Regions from separate parts of the Streptomyces sp. NPDC003038 genome, predicted to be linked through region 2. Evidence: riboswitches for the same ligand, from Rfam matches in the RefSeq annotation. Region 2 holds a riboswitch; the other holds the start of a gene.
What was found. A riboswitch is a leader RNA that binds a small molecule or an ion and turns the genes downstream of it on or off. The one in region 2 is predicted to bind glycine.
Positions count from the first base shown of each region.

Region 1: another riboswitch for glycine. It lies ahead of gcvT (glycine cleavage system aminomethyltransferase GcvT); the one in region 2 lies ahead of gcvP (aminomethyl-transferring glycine dehydrogenase).

Region 1 covers NZ_JBEXNN010000010.1:143,387-148,452, reverse strand. The annotation lists gene ABZX75_RS15765 (enhanced serine sensitivity protein SseB C-terminal domain-containing protein) at 267-1,007, opposite strand; gene ABZX75_RS15760 (enhanced serine sensitivity protein SseB) at 1,341-2,075, opposite strand; gene ABZX75_RS15755 (AAA family ATPase) at 2,219-2,827, opposite strand; glycine riboswitch at 3,114-3,217, shown strand; gene gcvT (glycine cleavage system aminomethyltransferase GcvT) at 3,405-4,520, shown strand; gene gcvH (glycine cleavage system protein GcvH) at 4,633-5,016, shown strand; gene glyA (serine hydroxymethyltransferase) at 5,034-5,066, shown strand, end outside.
Region 2 covers NZ_JBEXNN010000017.1:9,881-14,946, forward strand. The annotation lists gene ABZX75_RS21330 (DNA polymerase IV) at 1-560, shown strand, start outside; gene ABZX75_RS21335 (PRC-barrel domain-containing protein) at 795-1,184, opposite strand; glycine riboswitch at 1,297-1,395, shown strand; gene gcvP (aminomethyl-transferring glycine dehydrogenase) at 1,590-4,484, shown strand; gene ABZX75_RS21345 (DUF5999 family protein) at 4,580-4,774, opposite strand; gene ABZX75_RS21350 (hypothetical protein) at 5,034-5,066, opposite strand, start outside.

The sequences.
Region 1 (5,066 bases), on a different contig from region 2:
CCGGTGATGTGATGCGCAACCGTGATCTGCGTCGCCACCTTCCGTTATCCGAACCGTGTGCTCTGTTGAGCGGTGAAACACCGCCCGTTCGGCGCGGAACGGACATCGGTCCCAACTGCCATTTCCGGAGCGCTTCTTGGTCGGAGTCGGCTGATATGCCGAAGGCCGCACCGATCGGATTCGGTGCGGCCTTCGAGACGGATGTCTCACTATGTGAATGCCCGGGATACGCCGGGGAAGCGCCCGGGGAAGCACTCAACCAACGGTCAGTACGCCGGCGCCTGGCCCTCGCGGTCGTAGAAGGGGCGGGTCTGCGCGCGCAGCCACATCGCGACGGGATCGTGCTCGTCCGCCAGCGCGACCGTGCACACCGGGACGCCCTCGGGGACCACGCCGACCGACTGGCGCATCATCTCCCGTACGGATTCCAGCGCGGGCGCGGAGGCGTCGTACAGGTCGAGCCCCACCGCGAGGTACGGCGACCCGAGCGCGGGCTGCACCCAGGCCCGGCGCAACGACCGGACGGCGGGCGTGCGGTGGGCGTGCTGGGTCAACAGCCCGTAGAACTGCGGGAGCTCGATGGCCGGCTCGGACAGCCGCAGCGGCCCGGCCGGCATCCGGTCCAGGCCGGTCGCGATGCGGCGCAGGTCGGCCCAGGGGACGCCGAGGCCACCGCCCTGGGCGTGCGGGTTGAGCCACAGGCCCCAGCGGTCCGGGTAGAGGGCGCGGGCGACGTCCCGGCCGGTGACGACCTCGTAGCCCCGGTTCCAGCCGCTGGCGGCCAGTTCCTGCGGGGAGGTGACGCAGGGCGCGTACCCGAGGCTCTCGACCTCCATGCCGCCGTACTGGGCGTCCGGGGAGCCCGGCTGCCCCTGCCACAGCAGCATCCACAGCCGGCCCTCGGCGAGGGCGTGCAGAAGTGACTCATAGCTCTCATAGCGCCCGGGAGTCACCTGGCGCAGCATGTGCTCGACCTGCCCGGCCGCGGCCGTGCCTGACGCACTCACCCGGTACCCCTCTTCGTCCGCCCGTCGTCCACGCGTACCCGGGCCACGCGTGCGGCCGGAGACGTCACCAGCTTAGGGGGTGGCCTGCCGATCGGGCCGGATCAGGGAGCCACCTCCGGTGCCATCGGCCCTCCCCCGGCCCCGGGGGGCCGAGGGGAAGACCGCGAGGCCGGGGAGGGAGTCGGTGCGAAGACGCCGCCCGGGGCCGACCCCGATGCGGGGAGCCCGCGTGCCCGACGGCGTCGGGCACGCGGGCGGGAGTTCGCGGACCCGGCCTGCGGAAGGCGGGTCTACGAAGGTGGCCTACGGAAGGCGGGGCTACGGAAGCCGGGTCTACGGAAGGTAGAAGGGCCGCACGCGCTCGCCGATCCAGTCGGTCATCGGGTCCTGCGCGGCGTCCAGGAGGATCAACTGCACGGGCCACGGCGGCGGAACCCTGGTCATGGCCCGGCCGAGGGCCTCCATCGGCGCGTTGCGCGCCTCAGGCTCCCATCCCAGCAGCCGGACACCGATGAACAGCTGCGGCGCCCCGCCCTCGACGCTGGCGAGGCAGCGGTACCCGGCCGCGACCACGCCGCAGGCCCGGAACTCCTCGGCCGCGGCGGCCAGGAAGTCCACCGGGTCCTCCTGCCAGTCGGGCTCGTACAGCCGGACGCGGCCGCCGGTGGCCGGACCGTCGAGCCCGGCCCCGCCGGCGCGGCACAGCTCGGCGACGGCGGGCGGGGGCAGCGGGACGCCGACCGCGCCCTCGGGGTTCACCGCGATGCCGAGCTGCGGGGGCAGGCCGCGGGCGAACTCCACGGCGGGGGCGACGGCGAAGTCCATCCCGGGTCCGGCGCAGGCGAGGAACTGGGCCTCGGAGCTGTACACCGGGACGTACGCCGCCCCGCCGATGTCCATCGTGGGCAGGCTGAGGCTCGCGGCGTCGGGGCCGCCACCGCCCGGCAGCGGAACCCAGACCTGGCTGCGCCCGAGCACCTCCAGGATCCGCGCCCCCGCGTCCGGCTGCCCCAGCGCCGCCCCGAGCACCTGCTCCAGCTCATTCCCCGGCCAGCCGCTGCCTTGCATGTGCCGTTGCCTCCGTTGGTTCCGCGATGTGTCGTGCCGAGGCTAACGGGCCCCGGGCCGCGGCCCCGCTGCTGGGGCTCCGCTGCTGGGGCTCCGGCCAGACCCAGCCGGGCTCCGCCCGGACCGGCACCCGGCAGCAGCACTCAGGCGTGGAACACGATGCGGGTCACGGCGGCGGCCGAGCGGCGGTCCAGCAGGACCACCGAGGCGCAGCCCGCCGGCGGCCGGCCGGCCTCCGCGTCGCGCAGCAGGCGGGTCACCGCCCCCCGGTGCCGGGCGAAGGCGTACGCGGAGACGCGCCGGCCGCGCGCCGCCTGCCCGGACAGGGCCTCCTCGGGGCTGCTGTCCAGGAGCAGCAGGTGCAGCGCCCGGCCGCGGCGGCGCGCCGCCGCGGCGAGGAGGCCCCGTACCCAGCTCTGCGTACCGCAGTCGTGGACGACCACGGAGGCGCCGGAACGCAGGGTGCGCCACAGTCCCCGGTAGTGCGCGGCGCGGACCAGCGGCCGGTACACGGCGTACGGGAGCGCCGCCGGCATCCGGCGCTCCCAGCGCTCGCGCACGTCCTGGGAGTCGATGCCCCCGCCCGCCGCGGCCCGCTTGATCAGCGTGCTCTTGCCGCCGCCCGGCAGGCCGGACACCACCACGATGTCCCCCTCGGCGAAGGTGAGGTGCTGCGGTACGCGGATCCCCGGTCCGCGCAGGTCCCGCACCCGGGCGCGGCCTTCCTCCGGAACGGCCTCGGGCGCGCGCACACCGCACTGCGCCGGGACCCCGTCCACGGTTCCCGCCGCCGCCACTACTCCGAATCTCCGCACAGTGATCGCCTCCCCCGATTCGGGCCGCCAGGACCCTTGCCCACTGAGTGTAAAGAGACGGTAATCCCGCGGCCCCCGGTTCCGGTCCGGCCGCCCGACGCCCGCGCCGGTGTCCGCGCCGTTGTGCGCCCCGGTGTCCGTACCTCTTCCGGGCCCGCACACCCGGTCCTCACCGAGGCGTGCAATGATGTGCGCCATCTGGACCAACTGCATACCGGCCGCTTGAATCCGCGCGGGAGAGTCCCGGCACGCCGCAAGGCCGTGCCCGGGCGCCGAAGGAGCAAGTACCTCCCTTGAATCTCTCAGGCCCCGTACCGCGTGGATGAGGCAGATCTGAAAAGCGAGCCGCGCCGCCGTCCGTGGGGCGCGCGCTCCACCCAAGGTGCAAGTCGGGCTTCCCCGGTGATCGAAAGATCGGGGGAACTCCCGGCGAACCTCTCAGGTTCCGATGACAGATGGGGAGGAACGTCCTCGTCATGTCATGTCGATGCCCTGGGACCCGGGAGCCACACCCATGAGCACTGCCCCCCGTCTGACCGCCCTCGATGCGCTGCACCGTTCCCTCGGTGCGACCATGACCGATTTCGCGGGCTGGGACATGCCGCTGCGGTACGCGAGCGAGCGCGACGAGCACAACGCCGTCCGCACCAAGGCCGGTCTCTTCGACCTGTCCCACATGGGCGAGATCACGCTGACCGGCCCGGAGGCCGTCAAGGCCCTGGACTACGCGCTGGTCGGCAACATCTCCACCGTCGGCGTCGGCCGCGCCCGCTACACGCACATCTGCCAGGCCGACGGCGGCATCCTCGACGACCTGATCGTCTACCGGCTGGGCGAGACCGAGTACATGGTCGTCGCCAACGCCTCCAACGCCCAGGTCGTCCTCGACGCGCTGACCGAGCGCGCCGCCGGCTTCGACACCGAGGTCCGCGACGACCGCGACGCCTACGCGCTGCTCGCGGTGCAGGGCCCGGAGTCCCCCGGCATCCTCGCCTCGCTCACCGACGCCGACCTGGACGGTCTCAAGTACTACGCGGGCCTGCCGGGCACGGTGGCCGGGGTGCCCGCGCTGATCGCGCGTACGGGCTACACCGGCGAGGACGGCTTCGAGCTGTTCGTCGCCCCGGAGCACGCCGTGGAGCTGTGGCAGGCGCTGACCAAGGCGGGCGAGGGCGTGGGCCTGGTCCCGGCCGGTCTCTCCTGCCGCGACACGCTGCGCCTGGAGGCGGGCATGCCGCTGTACGGGCACGAGCTGAGCACCTCCCTCACCCCGTTCGACGCGGGCCTGGGCCGGGTCGTGAAGTTCGAGAAGGAGGGCGACTTCGTCGGCCGCGCCGCGCTGGAGGCCGCCGCCGAGCGCGCCGCCACCAACCCGCCGCGCAAGCTGATCGGCCTGATCGCCGAGGGCCGCCGTGTGCCGCGCGCCGGCTTCCCCGTCGTGGCCGACGGCCAGGTCATCGGCGAGGTCACCTCCGGCGCCCCGTCCCCGACGCTGGGCAAGCCGATCGCGATGGCGTACGTGGACGCGGCGCACGCCGCGCCCGGCACCTCCGGCGTCGGCGTCGACATTCGCGGTACGCATGAGCCGTACGAGGTCGTGGCCCTGCCGTTCTACAAGCGGCAGAAGTAGTCCCACAGCCGTTCCGCTCACGACCTCTGCCGTACGGGCACCCGTACGGCACCGTCTCAGTACCCAAGACCGCAGTTCGTATCCACTCCCCCGCATCCAGGAGAATCAGGCCATGAGCAACCCCCAGCAGCTGCGCTACACCAAGGAGCACGAGTGGCTGTCGGACGCCGAGGGCGGCGTCGCGACGGTCGGCATCACGGAGTTCGCGGCCACCGCGCTCGGTGACGTCGTCTACGCCCAGCTCCCCGAGGTCGGCTCCGCCGTGACCGAGGGCGAGACCTGCGGCGAGCTGGAGTCGACCAAGTCGGTCAGCGACCTGTACTCCCCCGTCACCGGTGAGGTCGTCGAGGCCAACCAGGACGTCGTGGACGACCCGTCGCTCGTGAACACGGCGCCGTTCGAGGGGGGCTGGCTGTTCAAGGTGCGCGTCGCGCAGGAGCCGAGCGATGTGCTCACCGCCGAGGAGTACGCCGCGCTCACCCACTCCGACAACTGAAACCCCAGGGGATCTCGATGTCTGTACTGAACACCCCCCTCCACGAGCTC
Region 2 (5,066 bases):
GCGTGACCGGGCTGGCCGATTACACCCAGGAGGACCTGTTCGCCCAAGCCTCCGCGCTGGCCGCCGGTACGCCGGCCGCTGAAGCGCAGGGGGAGGGTGTGCCCCGCGGGACCGATGCCGCGGAGGCGGCCGGTGAGATCCCGGCGGACGGTGCGGCCGCCGGGGTGAGGGGGACCGCGGGAGTCCCTGGGGCGAGCGGGGGCGGGGGAGTGCCGGTGGGCGAGCCGGTGTCCCGCGAGCCGCAGCCGGGGCCGCGGACGCCCGCCGGGGAGCCCGCTGGGGAGCTGGCCGCGGAGCCCGCCGGGGAGCTGGCCGCGGAGCCGGAACCCGCCGCCGAGCGGCGCTGGCCGGCCGGGATCGACGTACAGCATGCCGTGTACGGGCCCGGGTGGGTGCAGGGCAGCGGGGTGGGGCGGGTGACCGTACGGTTCGAGCAGCCCGGATCGCTGCCCGGCCGGGTGCGCACCTTCCGGGTGGACGACCCGGAGCTGGAGCCGGCCGATCCGCTGCCGCTGGTGGGGGAGGGCGGGGCCGGCACCGCCGGCGACGCCGGAGCTTAGACCTGGACGACCCTAGGCCGTCTCTTTCGGATCTTGCCGGGCCCGCGCTGCCCGGCACCGCACCTCGCTGTACTGCGTTCGCTGCGCTCACTGCGTCTCGGCTCCTCTTCGAGGATCTTGGAGGCCGAGCTGTCGGAAGCGCCCCAGTACGTCCAGTACAAGGACGCTCCTCCGCCTTGCGATGCACGGCACCGGTCAACGCGGGCTCGGCCGACAAGATCCGAAAGAGACGGCCTAGCCCTCGTCGCCTGCCAGGCGGCCGAAGTCGCGGTCGCCCTCATGGACGGGAGGGTGCTGGAACTCGCTCGGGAGGGTCACGTCCAGGCCGTAGTGGTGGTAGAGCTGCAGCTCCTGTTCGGGGGAGAGGTGGCGGCCGACGCCGAAGTCGGGGGCGTCCTTGATCAGGGAGCGTTCGAAGGGCACCCGCAGGGTGTCTCCGACCAGCTCGCTCGGCTCCAGCGGGACGAAGGCGTCCCGGCTGAACAGGCCTGTCCGGACGGCGGCCCACTCCGGGACACCCGTGGCATCGTCGAGGTAGACCTCGTCAATAGTGCCGATCTTGGTGCCGTTGCGGTCGAACGCCTTGCGGCCGATCAGGCTGCGCGGATCGATGTCGGTCTGCACGGTCCCTCCACGTGGTCGCAACTCCTCCGTAATGACTACAGAAGGGCATATTCGGACAGGAGGCCACTCGGGGAGGGGCCGGATCCTCGCTGGTAGGCTGGGTAACGGCTGTCGACCCTGTGCGGGAGAGTCCTCCGAGTGAACGAGACGGAGGCGCCGAAGGAGCAAATCCTCCCCGGAATCTCTCAGGCATACGTACCGCACGGACGAGGCCACTCTGGAAAGCAGGGGCGGGTACCGGGCGCAGTGCCGGTTCCTCTCCTCACCGACGGTGAAAGCCGGATCTCGCGGGCTGTGCCCGCGGCTCCGGTGAAGCTCTCAGGTTGAGATGACAGAGGGGGAGGCCGTCCGGGTGCCCGCGCCGTGGTGCCCCTCGCAGGTCATACGACCAGGAGGCCTCCGTACATGACCGCCAACCGCATTCCGCTCTCCCAGCTGGAGCGAGGCATCCCCTTCGAGCAGCGCCACATCGGCCCGGATGCCGAGGCGCAGGCGAAGATGCTCGCCCAGGTGGGCTACGGCTCCCTGGACGAACTGACCGCAGCCGCGGTGCCCGATGTGATCAAGACCGCCGGCGCGCTGAACCTGCCCGAGGCGCGCACCGAGGCCGAGGTGCTGGCCGAGCTGCGCTCGCTCGCCGACCGCAACCAGGTCCTCTCCTCGATGATCGGTCTCGGCTACTACGGGACCTTCACCCCGCCGGTGATCCTGCGCAACGTCATGGAGAACCCGGCCTGGTACACGGCGTACACGCCGTACCAGCCCGAGATCTCGCAGGGCCGGCTGGAGGCGCTCCTCAACTTCCAGACGGTCGTCGCCGAGCTGACTGGGCTGCCGACCTCGGGCGCTTCCCTGCTCGACGAGGGCACCGCGGCGGCCGAGGCCATGTCGCTGGCCCGTCGTGTGGGCAAGGTCAAGAACGGCGTCTTCCTCATCGACGCCGACGCGCTGCCCCAGACCATCGCCGTGATCCAGACCCGCGCCGAGCCCACGGGCGTGGAGGTCGTCGTCGCCGATCTCTCGGACGGCATCCCGGCCGAGATCGCCGAGCGCGGTGTCTTCGGCGTCCTGCTCCAGTACCCGGGCGCCTCCGGTGCCGTGCGGGACCTGAAGCCGGTCATCGAGCAGGCGCACGGGCTCGGCGCCATCGTCACCGTCTGCGCCGACCTGCTCGCGCTGACCCTGCTGACCTCGCCGGGTGCCCTGGGCGCGGACATCGCCGTCGGTACCACGCAGCGGTTCGGCGTCCCGATGGGCTTCGGCGGCCCGCACGCCGGCTACATGGCCGTCCAGGACAAGCACGCCCGCTCGCTGCCCGGCCGCCTCGTCGGCGTCTCCGTGGACGCGGACGGCAACAAGGCCTACCGCCTGGCGCTGCAGACCCGTGAGCAGCACATCCGCCGCGAGAAGGCCACGAGCAACATCTGCACCGCCCAGGTGCTGCTGGCCGTCATGGCGGGCATGTACGCCGTCTACCACGGCCCGGACGGCCTGCGCACGATCGCTCGCCGCACCCACCGCTACGCCGCCCTGCTCGCCGCCGGTCTGACCGCCGGCGGGGTCGAGGTCGTGCACGGCGCGTACTTCGACACGGTCACCGCCCGCGTTCCGGGCCGTGCGGCCGAGGTCGTCGGGGCCGCACGCGAGGGTGGGGTCAACCTGTTCCAGGTCGACGCCGACCTGGTCTCCGTCGCGTGTGACGAGACCACCCTGCGCGCCGACATCGAGGCCGTCTGGGCCGCCTTCGGCGTCAGCGGCGACGCCGCGGACATCGAGGCGCTCGACGCGACCGCGGCCGACGCGCTGCCGGAGGGGCTGCTGCGCTCGGACGCGTACCTGACCCACCCGGTCTTCCACCAGCACCGTTCCGAGACCGCGATGCTGCGGTACCTGCGCAAGCTCGCGGACAAGGACTACGCGCTGGACCGCGGCATGATCCCGCTGGGCTCCTGCACCATGAAGCTCAACGCGACCACCGAGATGGAGCCGGTCACCTGGCCCGAGTTCGGCCAGCTGCACCCCTTCGCTCCGGTCGAGCAGGCGGAGGGGTACCTCACGCTGATCACCGAGCTGGAGGAACGTCTCTGCGAGGTCACCGGCTACGACAAGGTCTCCATTCAGCCCAACGCCGGGTCCCAGGGTGAGCTCGCCGGCCTGCTGGCCGTGCGCGCCTACCACCGCGCCAACGGCGACGAGCAGCGCACCGTCTGCCTCATCCCGTCCTCCGCGCACGGCACCAACGCCGCCAGCGCCGTGATGGCCGGCATGAAGGTCGTCGTGGTCAAGACCGCCGACGACGGCGAGGTGGACGCGGACGACCTGCGCGCCAAGATCGAGCAGTACCGCGACGAGCTCGCCGTGCTGATGATCACCTACCCCTCGACGCACGGTGTGTTCGAGGAGCACGTCGCGGACATCTGTGCCCAGGTGCACGAGGCCGGCGGCCAGGTCTACGTGGACGGCGCCAACCTCAACGCCCTGGTGGGCCTGGCCAAGCCGGGTCACTTCGGCGGCGACGTCTCGCACCTGAACCTGCACAAGACCTTCTGCATCCCGCACGGCGGCGGCGGTCCGGGCGTCGGTCCGGTCGGTGTCCGGGCGCACCTGGCCCCGTACCTGCCCAACCACCCGCTCCAGCCCAGCGCCGGTCCGAAGACGGGTGTCGGCCCGATCTCGGCCGCTCCGTGGGGCTCGGCGGGGATCCTGCCGATCTCCTGGTCCTACGTACGCCTCATGGGCGGTGAGGGACTCAAGCGCGCCACCCAGGTCGCGGTGCTCGGCGCCAACTACATCGCCAAGCGCCTGGAGCCGCACTACCCGGTGCTCTACACCGGCCCGGGCAACCTGGTCGCCCACGAGTGCATCATCGACCTGCGCCCGGTGTCGAAGGCGACGGGCGTGAGCGTGGACGACATCGCCAAGCGTCTGATCGACTACGGCTTCCACGCGCCGACCATGTCGTTCCCGGTCGCCGGCACGCTCATGATCGAGCCGACGGAGTCCGAGGACCTCGGCGAGATCGACCGGTTCTGCGACGCGATGATCGCCATCCGCGGCGAGATCGAGCGGGTCGCCGCCGGCGAGTGGCCGGTGGGCGACAACCCGCTGGCCAACTCCCCGCACACCGCGGCGGCGCTGGGCGGCGAGTGGAACCACCCCTACACCCGTGACGAGGCCGTCTTCCCGGGCGGGGTCACGGCCGCCGAGAAGTACTGGCCGCCGGTGCGCCGGATCGACGGCGCGTTCGGTGACCGGAACCTGGTCTGTTCCTGCCCGCCGCTGGACGAGTACGACAACTGAACCGCATGACCGTCGTATGAGGGGCGTATGACGTGAGCAAGGGGCCGGCCCGGGAGAGTCTCCCGGACCGGCCCCTTCGTCGTCACTCCCGTGGGCTAGGCCGCCGACGCCGCGAGCGGGCGGTGTGGGGCGATGATCTGGCCGTCCGGCAGCAGCTCACCGGTGTCCTCGAAGAGGAGGACGCCGTTGCACAGCAGGCTCCAGCCCTGTTCCGGGTGGTTGGCCACAGGCTGCGCGGCCTCCCGGTCGGCGGAGTCGGCTGACGGGCAGGCAGGCTGGTGCTGGCACATGGATGCGTTCTTTCGCTGCGGTGTGGTCTGTGTGCTACGGCTCGATGCGTGATTCATGGCCGTCCCCCTGTGTCATCCCCGCGCCCGCGGGGCATGTTCTCAGTCTTCCCCCATGACAGCTGCTTCGCAGGCATTTCCCGGCAGCCGCCCTCATAGAGAGAGGACGCATCACTCGTGCGGGCGGTTCAGGTCAACTCCCCTGTCATTTCGGGTGGTTCCTCAGTGGTCCGAGCGGGCTAGGCCGAATGGGTCAATCAGGTCAGGCCGCGGGCGCGGCCAGCGAGGGAGGCGC